DNA from 2 places in the Subdoligranulum sp. APC924/74 genome. Region 1 is predicted to be linked to the other one. Evidence: riboswitches for the same ligand, from Rfam matches in the RefSeq annotation. Region 1 holds a riboswitch; the other holds the start of a gene.

Region 1 (11,199 bases):
CCAGCAATTCAACCTGCTGATGCAGCGCACCTGCCTGAAGAACATCTGCTTCCCCATGGAGCTGGCCGGTGTGCCCAAAGATAAAGCCACAGCCCGCGCCAGGGAGCTGCTGGAGCTGGTTGGCCTGCCGGACAAGGCGGACGCTTACCCGGCGCAGCTTTCCGGCGGGCAAAAGCAGCGCATTGCCATTGCGCGTGCCCTGGCCACCAACCCCAAGGTGTTACTGTGTGACGAAGCCACCAGTGCCCTGGACCCCAACACCACCCACGCCATTTTGCAGCTGATTCAGAAGATCAACCGCGAAATGGGCATTACGGTGGTTATCATTACCCACCAGATGAGCGTGGTGGAGGATGTTTGCAGCCATGTTGCCATTTTGGATAACGGCACCGTGGTAGAGCAGGGCAGCGTGCGGGATATCTTCTCGAACCCGCATTCCGACGCTGCCAAGCGGCTGGTGTTCCCGGCGGGCACGCCGGAGCGCGAGCTGCTGCCCGGCCGCAAAATGGTGCGTGTTGCCTTTAACGGCACCCAGACGACCGATAAGCCGCTGGTGGCCAGCCTTGCCATTGAGTGCGGGGCGCTGGTTTCGATTGTGGCAGCGGACACCCGCGTGGTAAACGGCCAGACGCTGGGCAGCATGCTGCTGGCCCTGCCGGAAGGCGAAGGCGCTGCCAAGGCGCTGGATTACATCAAGAATTATCCCGGCATTACCTACGAGGAGGTGGGCAGCAATGGCTGAATTTTTTGCATCGAAGGACTGGCAGACTTTTTTGGATGTTCTGCCTTCCATCCCGGCAGAAACCTGGGATACTTTTTACTCTACCGTGGTGTCCACCCTGTTTGCACTGGTCATCGGCCTGCCGCTTGGTGTGTTGCTGGTAACGGGTGAGCCCGGTGGTGTGCGTCCGCTGCCCCGCTGGGTCATGCGGTTGCTGAACGGCGTAATCAACCTGCTGCGCAGTGTGCCGTTCTTGATCTTGATGATCATTGTCATTCCGCTGTCCCGCTTGATCGTGGGCACTTCTATTGGCACGGTGGCATCCATTGTGCCGCTGGTCATTGCATCCTTCCCGTTTGTGTCCCGTCTGGTGGAAACCAGCATCCGTGAGGTGGATTCCGGCGTGGTGGAAGCAGCCCAGAGCATGGGGGCAACCCCGCTGCAGATCATCACCAAGGTGCTGATCCCAGAAAGCATGCCCAGCCTGATTGCCAACGCAACCATTGCTGCCACAACCATTCTGGGCTATGGCGCTATGGCAGGTGTGATCGGCGGCGGCGGCCTGGGCAAGGTTGCCATCAACTATGGCTACTACCGCTATAACCTGGTGCTGGAAATTTTTGCAACTGCGCTGCTGGTTGTGCTGGTGCAGGTGCTGCAAAGCATTGGCACCCGCCTGGCCACCAGGTGCGACAAGCGCGTGCAGAAAACCAAAGGCTAAAATAAAACGATAAAAAGCGAAACGGCTGGCCGTGCAGACAAAATCACCTGCACGGCCAGCCGCTTTTTGTGTGCTTTTGGGCTTATTGGCATCGCTTTTGCTTATTCAAAATTTGTTCACCAAATCTTACCAAATCGTTCAGAACTCTTTAACGAGGTTTCCATAATCTGCCCGTATAATAACAGTGTACTCGAAAGAGAGAAACAAAAACGTAAACGACGTTTTAAAACATCCACTGCGTCCTTCGCCATGCCAGACGCCCGCAGCAATCGCAGCGGCCGCCGGCGAAGGCCAGACAACCAACAATGCCGGGCAACCGGCTTTACATACATTTCTCCTCCTTCTCCTTCCTTTCCAATTTGTTACGAAAAAAAACATGCGCCCTTTGCAGCGGCCAAGGCTTCGCAGCCTGCCCAACGCAAAGGGCGCATCGTTTATTATTTCAGAATATACTTTATCATCACAGACTGGCAATATCCGCCAACAGGGCGTCTACGTCCTCGTCACGGGTGGCCCAGCTGGTGCAGAACCGCACGGCAGTGTGCTCGGCGTCCGGCTTGGCGGTCAGGGTCATGGCGTACTTTTCGCTCAGGGCATTGTACCAGCTGTTGGGCAGGATGGGGAACTGCTGGTTGGTGGGGGAATCAAACAGCATGGCGCATCCCTTTGCTTCAAACGCAGCGCGGATGCGCATGGCCTGGCGGTCCGCCTTAGCGGCCATAGTGTAATAGGGGCTGGAACCGGTGCCGTCCTCGCCGTTCAGCAGGGCAAGGAATTGCAGCCCCAGCAGGCGGCCCTTGGCCAGCATGGCGCCGTGCTGCTTGATGGCGTAGCGGAAATCCTGGTCCAGATCGGGGTTATTGATGACAACAGCTTCGCCAAACAGCGCACCGCACTTGGTTCCACCCAGGTAGAACACATCGCACAGGTTGGCATAATCCTGCAGGTTCAGATCATTGGCTTCGCTGGCAAGGCCGTAAGCCATGCGGGCACCATCCACAAACAGGTACAGGCCGCAGTCATAGCAGGTGGCGGAAAGGTCGGTCAGCTCCTCCTTGGTGTACAGGGTGCCGTCCTCAGTGGGGTTGGAGATATACACCATGCCGGGCTGGGCAATGTGCTCGTGGCTGGCATCGGCCCAGTGAGCATCATAAGCATCCCTCACCTGCTGGGCGGTAATTTTGCCCTGCACGCTGGGCAGGGCAAGGCACTTGTGGCCGGTGGCTTCCACCGCGCCGGTTTCATGTACATTGATATGCCCGCTGTCGGCACACAGCACGCCCTGCCAGGGTTTTAACAGGGCATCCACCACGGTAAAGTTGGCCTGGGTGGCACCCACAAAAAAGTGGACTCCGGCATCCGGGGCATCGCACAGCTTACGGATCAGGCCGCGGGCCTGATCGCAGTAATCGTCCATGCCGTAACCGGGGGTCTGTTCCAGATTGGTCTTTTGCAGCAGGTCCAGCACCGGCTGGGCGGCACCCTCGCCATAATCACATTCAAAGCGGATCATAAGATCGCTCCTTTCCGTTTTAACCGTTCGCTGCGGGCAGAGTACCCGACAGCATACTTATCCATTATAAAGTCTGTACCGTTTTTTGTAAAGGCAATACCGCATCATTCTAAGTGCCGATACGGCGAGCGAGGTGCGGCAGATGCTAAGCCAAAAGCGCAGATAATACTGGATGTCTTATCGAGCATTTTGGCAACGCAGATGCCGTGCCGCAGCTGCCGGAGCGGTGCTTAAGCCGCAAGGCGGGAATTGTGCGGTGTTGCCTAAAGAAAGCACTGTGCAGAAAAGCCGCAGCAGCGGCGTACAGGGAGCAAAACAAAAAATCCGGACGCTTTTTGGCAAGCGCCCGGATTTTCAACAAGTTCAGCGGTTATCGTGGATAACTTTGCCCTTTTGCACCACGGCAAGGATGTTCAGGTCATCATCGGCCAGAACCACGTTGCCATAGCGCCCGGCGGCCAAAGAGCCATAATCAGCATCAACGCCAATGCTCCGGGCCGGGTTTTCGGTCGCGGCGCGCACCGCGCTTTCCAGCGGAACGCCCATCTCGCACACAGCACGGCGCATGCAGTCATACAGGCAGGTAGCGCTGCCGGCGATGGTATCGGGGTGTTCGGTCAGGGTGGCGCGGGGGCCGCGCACCGTAACGGCCTGGCCGCCCAGGCTATAAGCGCCGTCCGGCAGCCCGCAGGCCATCATGCTGTCCGCAATCAGGATCACATGGTCATCCCCGAAGGTGTTAAAGGTAAAGCGCACCACAGCGGGGTGAATGTGAACATTATCGGTGATCAGCTCCACATCGGCACCGTCTTCCAGCGCGGCAATAATGGGGCCGGGGGCGCGGTGGGTGATGCCGGGCATGGCGTTATACAGGTGGGTCATGTGGCTGGCACCGGCGGCAAACGCAGCCTTGGCGGTATCATAATCCGTGCAGGTGTGGGCAATCGAGATGCACACCTCGTTGTGGCAGTCACGGATAAAATCCAGATTGCCGGGTTCTTCCGGGGCAACGTCCACCAGCTTGATCAACCCGCCGCTGCGTGCCTGCAGCCGGCGGAACATGGCGGCATCGGCCCCCTGCACATACTTGGGGTTCTGTGCGCCGATCTTTTTGGGGCTGATGTAAGGGCCTTCCATGTTGATGCCGACCAAGTCAGCACCCTGACCGTTCTTGTGGGCGGCGGCCACATCCATAATGCCGTTCAAAATCTCCTCGCTGAACGTCATGGTGGCGGGGCAGATGGCCAACACGCCTTTGCTGGCCTCAAAATCGGCAATGGCCTGCAAGCCGGCTTCATCGGCATCGCAGAAATCATGCCCGACAGCACCGTGGAAATGAATATCCACCAAACCGGGCAGAGCATAGGCACCGTTGGCATCCAGAACTTCCTCGCCCTCCAGCGGGGGCGCACCAAAGGCAATGCGGCCATCCCGGATGGTCAGATCCCCTGTTTTGAAGGTATGTTCCGGCGTATAAATTTTTGCATTTTTGATAATCATTGAGAAATTTCCTCTTATCAGTTATGCAGTAAGGGCTTGAGCGATACGCTTAGTCCAGCTTGGAAGCAGCTTCGGCATCCAGCACCAGGGTGAAATCCGGGTGCATCTGCAGGATGGAAGCGGGAACTTCCGGCGTGACGGGGCCGAAGAAAGCTTTCTTAATGATGTCAGCCTTGCCAACGCCGTTGGCAACCATCAGAACCTTGCGGGCCTGCATGATGGTTTTGATGCCCATGGTGTAGGCTTCTTTCGGGACCAGATCTTCGTTGTTGTCAAAGAAGCGCTTGTTGGCCTCAATGGTCTCTTTGGTCAGGTGGACACAGTGGGTGCCAAGCTCAAAAGCGGCACCCGGCTCGTTAAAGCCAATGTGGCCATCGTGGCCAATGCCCAGCAGCTGCAGATCCACGCCGCCCAGATGCTGGATGATTTCATCATAGTGGGAGCACTCGGCAGCAGCATCCATGTTGGTGCCGGCAGGCATATGGATGGCTTCGGGGCGGATGTTGACCAGGTCAAACAGGTTACGGTGCATGAAGGACCAGTAGCTTTCGGGATGCTCGCGGGGCAGACCGCGGTATTCGTCCAGGTTGACGGTGTTTACTTCCGCAAAATCAAGGTCGCCCTTGTTGTACCATTCAACCAGCTGTTTGTAGGTGCCAACGGGGGTGCCGCCGGTTGCCAGGCCCAGCACGCAGTTGGGCTTCATGATGACCTGTGCCGAGATGATATTGGCCGCTTTGCGGGACATATCATAATAATCTTTTGCACGAATAATTTTCATGGGGAACATCTCCTTATTCTTTTTTTGTGCGCGGACAGCCATTACCTATAGTATAGCACAAACACCACAAAGAAACTAGAGATTGTAGAAAAAAGAGAGAAAAAACAAAGAAATATTTTAGGAAAATATAACAAAAAATCCTGGCTCCGGAAGCCGGAACCAGGATGGGGAACGCTGCCTTACAGCAGCTTTTGCAGTTCTTCGTAAACAAAGCGGACCTGCGTGCCAAGAATGACCTGGCAGGCCGTGGGGGTGGAGCGGATCACACCGGAAGCTCCGGCGGATTTGAGTGCCTTTTCGTCCACCTTAGCACCGTCTTTCAGCTGGAAGCGCAGCCGTGTGGCGCAGCAGCTGGCTTTTTGCACATTGGCCTTACCGCCCAGCGCAGCCAGAATGTTGGCGGCAATGCCGGCATGGTCAAGGTCGGCTTTTACCACACCCTCGTTTTCCGCCTCTTTCTTTTTTTGCAGCGCGGCCTTGCTGGTGGAGCGCGCCACAAAGAAGCAGATAACCGCGGCCACAGCCAGCAGCACGGGGATCACGATCCAAACCTTGGGGGCGGCGGGGGCAAGGGCAACGCCGCCGGCAATCACGGCGGCGCACAAAATCAGGGCCAGCACCAAAAAAGCAGGCGACCGGCAGATGCGTTGGAATGAGTTCATGTTACAAAGTACCTCCTTGGGTAGTGTATTTTTGCCGCTGCGGCAAACCCGCAGGAGGCATTTATAGTTCTGATTTTAACATAATCAAGCAAGAAAAGAAAGAGTTAAACGCCAGCTTTTGCCCACCAAAACAAAAAAGCCGCAGGCAGGGCCATGGCGGCCAGCCTGCGGCGTGGAACAAAGGAACCAGAACCCTTGCCCTTGCTGTTACTTAAATTACAGCATCTTCTTCAGTTCATCGAACACGAACTGAACCTGAGGCCCGATGACAACCTGGCAGGAAGTCTTGGACGGGCGGATGACACCGGCAGCACCGGCAGCCTTGACAGCCTTTTCATTCACAGCGGAAGAATCTTTCACTTCAAGGCGCAGGCGGGTTGCGCAGTAGTCAGCACCGGTAATGTTCTCCTTGCCGCCGACAGCAGCCAGAACACCGGTAGCAATCGCAGTGTAGTTGTTGTTGGAAAGCTTGATGTTCTTTTCGCTTTCTTCCACATCGTCGTCCTCACGGCCGGGGGTCTTGAGGTCAAACTTGGTGATAGCGAAGTAGAAGACAAAGTAGAACACAAGAAAAGCGGCAATGCCCAGAGGAATGATCATCCAAGTCTTGGCAGCTGCGGGCAGGGAAGCGGAGAAAACCAGGTCCGTTGCGCCTGCGGAGAAGCAGAAGCCAGCGCGGAAACCGGAGTAGTAGGTGATGATGGTGAAAATGCCGTACAGAGCAGCATAAACAACATACAGGGGGAAGCACAGGAACATGAAGCCGAACTCAAACGGCTCGGTAACGCCGCAGACGAAAGCGCAGATAGCGGCGGAAACAACCAGACCGATAGCAGCCTTCTTGTTCTTTGCGGTGCGGACCATAGCCAGTGCAGCGCCGGGGATACCGAACATCATGCAGGGGAAGAAGCCGGACATGTACATGCCAAGGTCCCAGCCCACGTCAGCACTGGTCTCGCCAGCCCAGAAGTGTTTCAGGTCGCCCAGGCCGATGGTGTCAAACCAGAACACGTTGTTCAAAGCGTGGTGCAGGCCGGTGGGGATGAGCAGACGGTTCAGGAAAGCATAGATACCTGCGCCGATGCCGCTCAAGCCGGCAATGCCGTTGCCCAGAGCAACCAGAATGCCGAAGATAACGGGCCAGACGAACAGCAGGATAACAGAAGTCACGATGGAAACCAAAGCGGTCATGATAGCAACGCTGCGCTTGCCGCTGAAGAATGCCAGCCAGTCAGGCAGCTTGGTGCTCTTGAACTTGTTGTAGCAGGTGGCGCCGATGACAGCAGCCAGGATGCCGATGAAGGAGTTGCCGGCGATCTTGCTGAAAGCAATGTAATCAACGGTGCCTTCTTCCAGGGTGGAACCAACAGCAGCGCGGATGGTGCCCACAACACCGGGGCTGAGCAGCTGCTGCATCATCAAAAAGCTGACCAGACCAGCCAGACCAGCGGTGCCGTCATGGTCGTCTGCCAGGCCGACAGCTGCGCCGATGGCGAACAGCCAAGCCATGTTATCGATCAGAGCGCCGCCAGCCTTGACCAGCAGGAAGCCGACCGTGTAAGCAGCACCGGTAGTAGGACCTTCAGCACCCATAACGGCGGGAGCCAGAGCGTAGCCAATACCCATCAGAATACCACAGACGGGCAGCGCGGCAACGGGCAGCATCAACGCCTTGCCGAGCTTTTGCAGCCATTTCATCATAAGATACATTCCTCCTAATACGGACGTATTTTGCCGGGGTGAAGCTAATGCCCCCGGTGGGGATTGCAAAACCGCTCTGGTTAGCAAAATTCCCGTTCATGCAGTGGTAAATAGGAACATTGTTTGCGGTGTAACAATCTGTTAAATCTATTTTAACATATTTTCAATAAATTGCAAATGTATTTTGTCAAAATAGCACAATGCCGAAAAAACAAAGGTGACTTTGGTTATATTGCTAAAAATATAACGCATTTTGACCGAAACTTGAAAGAAAGACAGGTGCCCCGGCGCTTTAACGAAACAAAGAGATAGATAAAGATAACATAAAGTGAGCGTTTTTTGCTAAAATATTGCAACAAAAATACATTTGAAAAAACTGTACAAAAACGCATTTCTGTAATAGTTAGCAGCTGAAACGGGCAGCTGCTGGTGCAGGGCAAAAAACGTGCGGTGCGGCTGGCGGGCGGGGCGGAAAATGTGATGTCTGCCATGGTAAAACTTTTGTGCAGCAGGTACGGGCAAATCAAGAAAAAAGGAAATAAAAAATCCTGGGACGCCGTAAAAACGGCACCCCAGGCAAACGGAGTTGAAAATGGCAAAATCAGTTGTTGGCGCTGAACAGCTGGGGCGCAGCCTTGTACAGCAGCACCACGGCAATGGTGGTCATAATACCTTCCGGCAGCATGTAGGAGCCGTTGTAAGTCAGGCTGTAGATCCACGCGGGCAGACCATCGCTCAGGTTGCCCCAGATCAGCACGCCGGACAAAAAGCTGCACAGGAAACGCAGCACGCACACGGCGGCGGAGCCCACGGCCACGCCGACCAGCTTGTTTTTGAACGGCTTGGCAAACACGCAGGCAAGCCCCAGAAAGGAGAAGGCCAGCACATAATCCAGCAGGATCATGCCCACCAAAGGCAGCAGGCCGGGCGCCGGGGGCGCATAAAAGCCCAGCAGCATCTGCAGCAGGCTGTTCACAAAGCCGGTGAACAGGCCCCACTTGACCCCGTGGCGGAAGGATACCAGAATGAACGGCACCATGCTGAACAGCGTGATGGAGCCGCCGTTGGGCAGCTCATAGATTTTGATGTTGGCCAGGATGGTGCCCAGCGCAATCATCAGGGCGCATTCTACCATAATGCGCGTTTTGGTGTAAGAGGATGACATATACATACCACTCCTGAAAAATAGTACATAAAAACAAGAAAAGCGCCCGCAGGTACAGCGGGCGCCAAAAGCGTTGTGAGCAGTATATAACCACAGCAAAACTTCCTACGCCGGCATTACCCGGATCAGGTATAGGGTGCTCAAAACACAGTTGCTTTGATCTCAGCCGGAGATGCCCTCCAGCGCCCCTGTTCTTATGTCCGGTTCCCAGTATAGCAGGAAATGCCGATTTGTCAAGGCGGAAAACTACTCGATCTGCCAAATTCCGCCGCTTAACGGTGCAAGGTCCAGCGCCAGCCATCCGTTGGCAATGGGGCGGGGAGCATTATCCACCCAGCCCGCGGCAAACAGCGGCAGGGCACAGCTGCCCCAGCCCGGCTTTAGCCCAAACCCCTGTACAGCCTGTGTGCCGGTGTTCAGGGCGCACAAAAGTGTTTCACAGCCGGCCTGCAACGTAAAGCCCAGCACGCCGGTGCTTGCATCCTGCGCGGTCCAGGCAAAGCTTTGGGGCGCATACAGCGCCGGGTGTGCCAGGCAGAAAGCATTCAGCGCCTTACTGTAATCAGCCAGGGCGCGGTGCCCGGCGTCCGCCAGCATAGCCCAGTTCGGCTCCCGGCCATCGGTAAAGGCATCCGGCTGGCCGAACTCCACCCCCGCAAACAGCAGGCTTTTGCCGGGGCGGGCGGCCTGTAATAACAGCAGCAGCCGCATCTGGGCCAGCTTTTCTTCTACATTGCCATACAGGCGGGTGAAAATGCTGGCGGGGTGGTTTTCATCGTGGCTCAGCGCGTTGATGCCCTGCACCGTGCCAAAGGGGCCAAAGCTGCCGCACAACTGCCGGAACAGAGCGCTGCGCCCGCCGAACGGCGCGGCAAAATAGGCCAGCGTATCCTGTGTCCAGCCGATCTCCCACACATAGTCAAAGCCCAGCCCGCCGCTGGCGGTATCGGAGGTGGCGTTCATGGAACCGGCGCTGTCCTCTGCCACCAGCATGCAGCCGGGGAACCGCGCGTGCAGCCCGGCTGTCAGCGTTTTGAAAAACTCTGCTGCCTGCCAGCCGTTGGGGCAGTGGTACAGCGCGTTGCCGATGGCATCCACCCGCAGGCCGTCGCACCGGCACACCTGCAGCCAGAACGCCGCCGAACTGAGCAGAAAGCTGCGCACCGGCGGGCTGGCCAGATCAAAGTTCAGGCTGCCCCAGTCGCTGGGGCCGGATTCAAATAAAGGCGCACCGTCAAAACAGGCCAGGCGGTCGGCATCCGGCGCAAAATGGACCGGCACAAAATCCATCAGCACGGCAATGCCTGCGGCGTGCAGGGCATCCACCAGCGCGGCAAAGCCTGCAAACCCGCCAATGCGCTGGGTGGGGGCAAAATACCCGCACCCCTGGTAGCCCCAGCTGCCGTCAAACGGGTATTCTGCCAGCGGCAAAAACTCCACATGGGTGTAGTGGTGCTCCACAAGATAGGGTACCAGACTTTTTGCCAGCTCCGGCCCGGTGTAATAGCGGCCGTCCCAATGGCGGTGCCAGCTGGCGGCGTGCAGTTCGTAAATCAGAACGGGAGCATCCCGGCGGGCACCGCGCAGCAAGGGAGCGGCGAACGGGTAATTCGGCTCCGCCAGGCGGGAAGCCGTGCCGGGCAGAGCTTCAAACGCAAAGGCAAACGGGTCTGCCCGCAGCTGCCAGCTGCCGTCCGGCCCCTGAATGTTATACTTGTACAGCTGCCCAAGCTGCGCCTGGGGCACCCGCCCGCGCCACAGGCCGTCCTCACAAAAGGTGAGCTCGGCGGCGGAATAGAGATCCCAGCCGTTCCAGTCACCCAGCAGCTGCACGCGGCGGGCGTGCGGCGCCCACAGGGTAAACAGCCAGCCGCGCCCCGGCCCCGCCGGGTGGGAACCCAGCAGGCGGTAAGCGTCAAAGCTGATGCCGCAGAAAAACTCTTCCACATCCGGCCGCATCGCTCTGCCCCCTTACCCTGCAAAATTGAACGTGTGTTAAATAAACTTATTATAACATAGGCACGGCCCTTGCGCAAACAGGGGGCGGCCCGTATAATAAAATGGTGTGTCTGAAACGTCGAAAATATCGTCTATTTCTACAAATATGGCGGGATTTTGTGTTAAGGCAGTACCGCATAATTCCCGCCTTACGGCTTAAGCACCGCTCCGGCGGCTGCGGAACGGCATCTGCGTTGCCAAAATGCTCGATAATACATCCAGTATTATCTGCGCTTTTGGCTTAGCATCTGCCGCACCTCGCTCGCCGTATCGGCACTTAGAATTATGCGGTATTGCCTTAAAAGGTCTTGAAATCCACAAAGGATTCCTGCGGCTCTTTGCCTTACATCCTGCTTGTGTTTGCGAAATATCCGTCATTTTCTTTGTTTTCAGATACACCAGATACACCTTAGAAAAATTATGAGATAAAAGTTGCG
Region 2 (8,043 bases), on a different contig from region 1:
CCGGAGCGGTGCTTAAGCCGTCAGGCGGGAATTGTGCGGTATTGCCTTATAAAGCTTTCTCTTCGTTCCCACCATTATAAGTAGTTGGCCGTGGGCAGTCCATTTGCAAAATTGAACTATCCTTGTGGAAAATTCCATTAAAATAAATTGTTTTTTACTGTTCTATACCAAAAGAGCCGCCCTATACCGGGCGGCCCTCAAAAGGCAATATATTTGCCAGTTTTACACCAAAACGTCCTTGATCAGCAGCGAAAGCCCGCCCGTTGCGCTGTGGATGAACTCCACTGCATCGTCGCTGTTGCACAGTTCCGCGGGGATCTTGATCTCAATACCGGATTCGGTCTTAAAGCTGCGGCTTTCCAGCTTTTTGATGCGGGACGGGCTGACCGTGACCCGGTCGTTGCGCTCCACGCCGGAATCTGCCAGCGCCTGCTCAAAAGCGGGCACGGCAAGGGGATACTGCTCCTCCATGCGGGTGCGCACATCCTCCACCGAGATGGTGTTATCCACCGCCTGGTTGCGTACCAGCAGCTCCACGGCGGTTTCGGTGCCGCCGTCAAAGGGCGGCACATCGTCCAGCTGTTCCGGCTCCGGGTAGGCCTGCTGCACGGCGGCCACAGCGGTTTCGCATACGGCTTTCAGCTTGGCCTTTTCCGGCATGGCCTGGGTGCAGGCAAACACTTTTGTGGAAAGGTAAAAGTCTTTTTTATCGTCCAGCGCCACCTTTTTTTCAATCAGGCGAATGGTCAGGTTGGCGCGGTCGATCAGCGCGGCTTCGTCCGCCTTGCTGTTGCCAGGCAGCAGGGTGCGCTGCGGCGCAATGGTGCTGCACTGGCCGTTGCCCATCACGTTGGTTACATGGGTAAAGCCGGGGCGGTAGTTCAGTTTAAGCACCGCATAAAACGGCACACCATCCGCAGCGCAGTCCACCACGGCCAGGTCACCGGAGGGGATGCCCTGATATTGCAGCAGCTGTTCAAAAATCACACCCGCAATACGGCGCGAAAGGTCAATAAAGTCATCGTTGTGCTGCATCTCCTGCAAAAAGGGGGAATCCGGCAGAAAGCGGCAGTTTTTGCTGTCATCGCTGGCAAATGCCTTTTCAATGCAGACGGAAAAATATTCATAAAGGTCAGCATCCAGCTCCATCGGCCGGTCCGAAAGCACCGGTTCCGATGCGCCGGCATCCAGAATATGTAAAATGACCTGATTGATTTTGACATCCATGGGGGCAGCTCCTTTGGTTTGAATTGGACTATCAGTATAGCATATTTTGCCGAAGTTGGACAGGGCAATTTTTGCCTTCCCGCATAAGGGACCATAGCGGCGGGAATCATGATGGGTAGAAAGAAGGGATGCAGAATGAGTACCCGTATCACCCATCAGGCGGATGGCACCGCCCGCGGCCAAACGCAGCAGAACACCGCCAACAGCATTATTGACCTGCGCAAACAGCCCGCCCACACACCCAAGCAGGCCGAGCCCGCCAAGCCGGACTGCTGCGGCCAGCCGCCGGTGCCCGCCCGCCAGAAAAACGCGCGGGAATACCTGGCCGGGCGCAGCCCCGGCGTGATGCAGAGTTACGCCCCCAACGCCGCCGCCAGCCCCGTGGAGGGCTGGGTGGAGGATGACGAAACGGTGCACCGCCTGGCACATTGGAGGGAGGAAGCGATTTATTGAGTGCAGGGTTTGCGGCAAGGCCCGGCAGCGGGACGATGCTAGCATCGTCCCCTACAAATCATTTGCGGCTTTTATCACAATCGGCAAGGTTTCTCTGCGGCGGGATGAGGGCATCCCGCCCTACAGGGATAAAATACCATTTGGCGTGTATACGAAAAAAGCAGAGCTTTTGACAGCTCTGCTTTTGCATTTTATGGGGATTTCTTATTTTATGCCTTGCTCTTGTTCTTTTCCACGCACAGCCCCCACACCACGGTGATGAACATGGTGATGAGCATATCCGGCAGGGTATTGCCCAGCACAAAGTCAATGTTCATCAAGATGCGGTAGATCACAAAGCCCACCAGCCAGATGATCATGCGGGAAGCGGAAAGCTCCTTGGCGGAAACATCCGAATGCAGGATAAAAGCATCGGCAATCTGCACGGCGATCATCGGGGCAAACACAGAGCCGATGAGGTACAGGAAATCGGTGATATCATCCATGGGGAAAATAATCGCGCCCACGGTGCCAATGACGGTCACGATCAAAGCGACCTGCTTGCCCTTGAACTTGGGGGCGATGGTCTCGGCAGAGATACCGGCGCTCCAAGCATCCAGGAAGGTGGTGGTGACGGTAGAGAACACCACGATCAGCAGGCCGACCACTCCAAGGCCAGCCTGCAGCAGGATCTGGGCGATATCGCTCTGGCCGGTATAGATGGCAGCGCCCATGCCAATGAGGTACATCCAGCAGGAAACAACACCGTAAGTAACAGTGCTGGCCAGGGTAGCGGCAAAGGGCTTTTCGGCTTCGCGGGTGTAATCGCTGATGAGCGGCAGCCAGGACAGCGGCATGGCAACGGCCAGCTCCACGGCAGCGCCAAAGCTGAGGGAATCATCCTGCGCGGTCATGATACCGTTGCCGCCAAAGAAGATGACCTTGCACATGACAAGGGTCAGCACGAACAGCAACACCATAACCACCTGGTTGATGCGGCCCAAGTCGGTCAGGCCGATCAGAATCCAGACCAGGATCAATGCGCCGATAACAAGGCACCACAGCCAGGCACCCACACCGGCAATGCCGTTTGCCGCCAGCGCGCCGTCATAAATCATGATGGCTGTCCAGCCGACCAGCTGCAGCACGTTGAGGGCGGCAAACCACAGGCTGCCTTTTTTGCCAAAGCTGAGCTTGGAGGTTTCCATGGCGGAAAGCCCGGTGCGCCCGCCGATGAGACCGGCAAAGAACATCATGGTGCAGCCGATCAGATGGCCCAGCAGGATTGCGGCAAAGCCCTTGGCCATGCCGAGGGGGGCAAAGTAAGTGCCGGTCAGGATCTCAGCAATGGAAACACCAGCGCCGAACCAGATCAGGCTGTTTTGGAATACAGAAGTCTTTTTCATGCTTCGGCCTCCTTGCTCCACTCGTTATCCAATGCAAAGGCGTGGTTCATGGGGCCGGAGCCATGGCCCAGGTCCAGCATGGCGGCCAATGCGCCGGAAATATACGCCTTGGCGCGGCGCACAGCGGTTTCCAGATCATAGCCCTTTGCCAGGTTGGAGGCAATGGCGCTGGACAGGGTGCAGCCGGTGCCGTGGGTGTTGGGGTTATCAATGCGCTGGCCGTTGAACCAGGCGGCGCTGCCATCGGTCAGCACCAGCAGGTCGTTGGCATCGTTCAGGTTATGCCCGCCCTTGCACAGCACATTGCAGCCAAATTTCTGGCTGATCTCTTTAGCGGCGTTTTCCATATCGGCAGCCGTCTTAATGCTGTGGCCGCACAGGATCTCCGCTTCGGGGATGTTGGGGGTAATGACTTCCGCCAGGGGCAAAAGCTCAGTTTCCAGCGCGGTAACTGCGTCCGGTTCCAGCAGGGCTGCGCCGGAGGTTGCCACCATCACGGGGTCCACCACGATATGCTTTGCGCCGTACTGCCGCAGCTTTTGGGCGATCACGCGGATCAGCTCCTGAGAGCTGACCATACCGATCTTGACAGCATCCGGGTAGATATCCGTAAACACGGCATCCAGCTGCTGCGCTAAAAATTCCGGCGTTGAATTCAGGATGCCGGTCACCCCAGTGGTGTTCTGGGCGGTCAGGGCGGTGATGGCGCTCATGGCAAACACGCCGTTCATCGTCATGGTTTTGATGTCGGCCTGAATTCCGGCGCCGCCGCTGGAGTCACTGCCAGCGATTGTCAATGCTGTTCTCATGTTTTTCCTCCTGTTGCCCGTATCGGGCGTGGTTCAGCATCAGGTAAAAATATCCGCCGTGCAAGGTGGTGCCCCCAATGCACAGCGCACCAACAGCGATAGGATGTATCGAACACCCCAAAGCTGCAAGGTCATATTATAACTGCCCGGCCAGGCGGTACAGTTCCCGGCTGGCAGCGCAGGGGTCGGCCTGGGCAAAAATGGCGCTGACAACGGCCACACCGGCCAGCCCCCTGCCCTGCAGCTGCAGCAGGTTGGCGGCGTCAATGCCGCCGATGGCTACAACGGGGATGTTGACCGCCGCCGTTACCGCGCGCATGGTTTCAGCAGTAACAGGGTGGGCGTCCAGCTTGGTGCCGGTCACAAAGGCCGCGCCGCAGCCAAGGTAGTCCGCGCCGTCGGCCTGGGCGGCCAGCGCTTCGGCAGCGTTATGGGCCGATACGCCCAAAATCTTATCCGACCCCAGCAGGGCGCGGGCGCGCTTAGCGGCCATATCGCTCTGGCCCACATGCACGCCGTCCGCCCCGGCTGCCAAAGCAATCTCGACATTATCATCAATCACAAACGGCACATGACGGAAGTGGCACAGGGCGGACAGTTCCTCGGCTTCGGCCAGCAGGTCGTGTTCGTCCAGGCATTTTTCCCGCAGCTGCACAAAGGTTGCCCCGCCGTCAATGGCCTGGGCCACTACATCGGCAAGGCGGCGGCCGTTCAGCCAGGTGCGGTCGGTCACAGCGTACAGGCGCAGCTGCTGCGGCAGAACTTTCATAAACAAAACCTCCAAAAAAGGCAAAACAAAAACGGGCGCGCCGGAAAAAGGCGCACCCGTTTTGTACACGAATGTTGCATTCTCCCTACGTTGGCATTACCCACATCAGGTTCATCGGGTCGGAACCGATTGTTCCCTCTCAGCCATAGTGGCTCCCCATAACGGGTACTATCATACCCCTTTTTGCGGATAAAAACAAGACCTTGACAAAATTCCCGTAAGTGTTTATGATGGGTAACGAAATCAGGGGAGCCTTTTTGGCTGAGAGGAAGCGCTGCTTCGACCCTTAATACCTGATGTGGACCATGCCACCGTAGGAAGACTTTCAACTGTTTTGTTTTGTCTTTTTTGCAGGGGCTCCGCGTTGGGCCCCTGCTTTTTTGTATCATATCAGGGCCGACCCGTTGGGCCGCCTTAGGGGAAAGGAAGGAAAACAGGCATTGTGCCCGAAGCTGCGGGGGAGCGCCCGGAGCTTTGTGATTCAGCGATGGGAAGCCGTGTTCCGGCGTGAGAGGAAGCCAGCAAGCTTCGACCGAACAGCGGGGAGAAGTGTTTGCCCGCTGCGCCCGTACAAGGCGGCTGACGGCAGATGCCTGCGGCAGCCTTCCGCTTTTTTGTTATATTGAAAAAGGAGTACTCGATATGAAAAAGTCCAATACCAAAAAGCTGGCTCTGGCCGGTGTTCTGTGTGCCGTTGCTGTTGTTGGCAGCATGTTTTCTTTCCCTGTATTTGGCAGCAAGTGCGCGCCGGTGCAGCACATGGTCAATGTACTGTGCGCCGTTCTGCTGGGGCCCTGGTACGGCGTTGGTGCCGCATTTGTGGCCAGCCTGCTGCGCAACCTGCTGGGCCTTGGCAGCCTGATGGCGTTCCCCGGCAGCATGTGCGGCGCTTTGCTGTGCGGCATTGTCTACCACAAAACCCACAAGCTTCTGCCCACTTTGATTGGTGAGGTGTTCGGCACCGGCATCATCGGCGGTTTGCTGGCATGGCCGGTTGCCATCTTGTTTATGGGCAAGGCCGCCGGTGACATTGCGTTCTATGCCTACATTGTGCCGTTCCTGGTTTCCACCGTGGGTGGTTCCATCATTGCCGGCATCATCCTGTTTGCACTGGAAAAGAACGGCACCCTGAAATCCATGCAGAACGCCCTGAACAAGTAACACGAGGTTTGTATTTATGTCCGTATCCGCACCGCTGGCTGCCATCCGGGCGCAGCACCCGCTTCTGCACTGCATTTCCAACATTGTTTCTGCCAACGACTGCGCCAACCTGGCGCTAGCCATCGGGGCAAGCCCCATCATGGCCCAGGCCCCGCAGGAAATGGCCGACATTGCCGCTTTGGCCAGCGCCGTTGTGCTGAACACCGGCACCCCGGACGAAGCCAAGTTCACCGCCGCCCGCACCGCCGGTGCCACGGCAAACCGCCGCAGCATCCCTGTCGTGCTGGACCCGGTGGGCGTGGGCGCAAGCCCCTGGCGGCTGGCAAACATCCAGAGCCTTTTGCAGCAGGTGCAGCCCGCCATTGTGCGGGTGAACGCCGGGGAGGCCGCCGCCCTGCTGGGCCTTGGCGGCAGCGAGCACGGGGTAGACAGTCTGACCGCCCCCAAAGCGCCCGCCGGGCTGGCCGCAGCGTTGGCGCAAAAGCTGGGGTGTGTGGTGCTGCTTTCCGGCACCGAGGACCTGATTGCCGATGGTCAGCAGCTCTGCACCGTGCGCGGCGGCAGCGACCGGATGCGCACCGTGACGGGGGCCGGGTGTATGCTTTCCGTTTTGTGTGGGGCGTTTGCCGCCGTACAGCCGGGGGATGCCTTTACCGCTGCCGTGCAGGCCGCACGGTTCTGGAAATCCTGCGCCGAGCAGGCTGAGGACCATGCCGCCGGGGCGGGCAGCTTCCGCGTGGCGCTGTTTGACGCGGCGGGCAGCATGACGGATGAAGTATTTGCCGGGGAATAATTTTTATGGTGGCAACTTAGTTGTACAAGTGCGTTTTTTCCCCCCGTACCCTGCTAGTGACTGATAAAACCATTGCCTTCTTTGTAGGGGCGGGGTCACTGACCCCGCTGCTCCCCTGCCCTAACACAAACAAAAATCAGCAAGGCCCGATACCGGGGTGAATCTCACCGCACGGTATCGGGCCTTGCTCTATATTGCTCTATATTTTATGTATTACTTCCCCGTTTGCCTGCTTTACCCAATCAGGCCGCTGTTCTTGACAGCCTGGACGGCTTCGGTGATTTTTTCCACCGGCAGGGTCAGGGCAAAACGGACGTAGCCTTCACCGGACGGACCAAAGCTGGAGCCGGGGGTGCAGATCACGCCGGCTTTTTCAATCATTTCCATGCAGAACTCCATGCTGGTGCCGTGCCCCTGCGGGACCGGTGCCCAGACGAACATGGAGCCATGGCTGTCCGGCACATCCCAGCCGATGGAGCGGAAGCCCCCGCACAGGGCGTCGCGGCGGCGCTGGTATTCGGCACACTGGGCCTTGATGGGCTCCAGCGGGCCTGTCATAGCGGCAATGGCGGCTTTCTGCTCCGGGATGAACTTGCCGAAATCGATCTGGGTGTGCAGCTTCTTGCATGCGGCAATCACATCGCGGCGGCCCACCAAAAAGCTGATGCGCGCGCCGGTCACGTTGAAGCTCTTGCTCAGGGAGAAGAACTCGACTGCGCAGGTCTCGGCGCCGGGAATGTTGAAGATGCTGTGGCCCACGGCACCATCAAAGATGATATCGCTGTAGGCGTTATCATGGATGAGCAGAATCTTATGTGCATTGCAGAAATCCACGATTTCCTGGTACAGCTCCGGGCTGCCCACGCTGCCCACCGGGTTGGCCGGCAGGGATACGATCATCATCTTGGCCTTATCAGCCACATCGTCGGGGATCTCCTTCACATTGGGCAGGAAGTTATGCTCTTTGGTCAGATGATAGTAGTACGGCACACCGCCGCCCAGCTTGACGCCGGTAATGAACACCGGGTAGCAGGGGTCCGGCAGCAGCACCACATCGCCGTCGTTCAGCAGGGCAAGGCCCATGTGGCCCATGCCGTCCTGGCTGCCGTTAAAGCTCATGATCTGGTCCGGGGTTATGCCGTCCACATCAAAGCGGCGCTTGTAATAAGCGCACACGGTATTCAGCAGTTCCGGCAGGTCCCGCAGGGAATACTTCCAGTTTTCGCTCACCATGGCGGCATCGCACAATGCCTGCTTGATGTGCGGCATCGGCTCAAAGTCCGGGGTACCGACCGAAAGATTGTACAACTTTTTGCCCTGTGCTTCCAGGGCCACCTTTTTATCATTCAGGGCGGCAAAAATTTCCGCGCCGAACAGGTCCAGCCGTTTTGAAAATTCCACTTCAAATGCCATGATTTTCTATCTCCTCTCCCAAGCCTGGGGTTA

What was found. Region 1 has a riboswitch for thiamine pyrophosphate ahead of thiT (energy-coupled thiamine transporter ThiT). Riboswitches for the same ligand answer to the same signal wherever they lie in the genome.
Region 2: it holds a riboswitch for thiamine pyrophosphate, as region 1 does, so the genes downstream of both, thiE (thiamine phosphate synthase) here and thiT (energy-coupled thiamine transporter ThiT) in region 1, are expected to answer to the same signal.

The regions. Positions count from the first base shown of each region.
Region 1 is NZ_PSQF01000079.1:420-11,618, forward strand. It holds gene C4885_RS13025 (methionine ABC transporter ATP-binding protein) at 1-742, shown strand, start outside; gene C4885_RS13030 (methionine ABC transporter permease) at 735-1,442, shown strand; gene C4885_RS13035 (low specificity L-threonine aldolase) at 1,903-2,955, opposite strand; gene nagA (N-acetylglucosamine-6-phosphate deacetylase) at 3,319-4,455, opposite strand; gene nagB (glucosamine-6-phosphate deaminase) at 4,505-5,236, opposite strand; gene C4885_RS13050 (PTS transporter subunit EIIB) at 5,416-5,898, opposite strand; gene C4885_RS13055 (PTS transporter subunit EIIC) at 6,115-7,599, opposite strand; gene thiT (energy-coupled thiamine transporter ThiT) at 8,201-8,764, opposite strand; TPP riboswitch at 8,850-8,964, opposite strand; gene C4885_RS13070 (1,4-alpha-glucan branching enzyme) at 9,011-10,723, opposite strand.
Region 2 is NZ_PSQF01000098.1:42-8,084, forward strand. It holds gene C4885_RS13970 (nucleoid-associated protein) at 223-1,227, opposite strand; gene C4885_RS16550 (hypothetical protein) at 1,363-1,680, shown strand; gene cytX (putative hydroxymethylpyrimidine transporter CytX) at 1,890-3,065, opposite strand; gene thiD (bifunctional hydroxymethylpyrimidine kinase/phosphomethylpyrimidine kinase) at 3,062-3,874, opposite strand; gene thiE (thiamine phosphate synthase) at 4,011-4,643, opposite strand; TPP riboswitch at 4,709-4,812, opposite strand; TPP riboswitch at 4,879-4,980, shown strand; gene thiW (energy coupling factor transporter S component ThiW) at 5,286-5,804, shown strand; gene thiM (hydroxyethylthiazole kinase) at 5,821-6,597, shown strand; gene C4885_RS14000 (pyridoxal phosphate-dependent aminotransferase) at 6,832-8,010, opposite strand.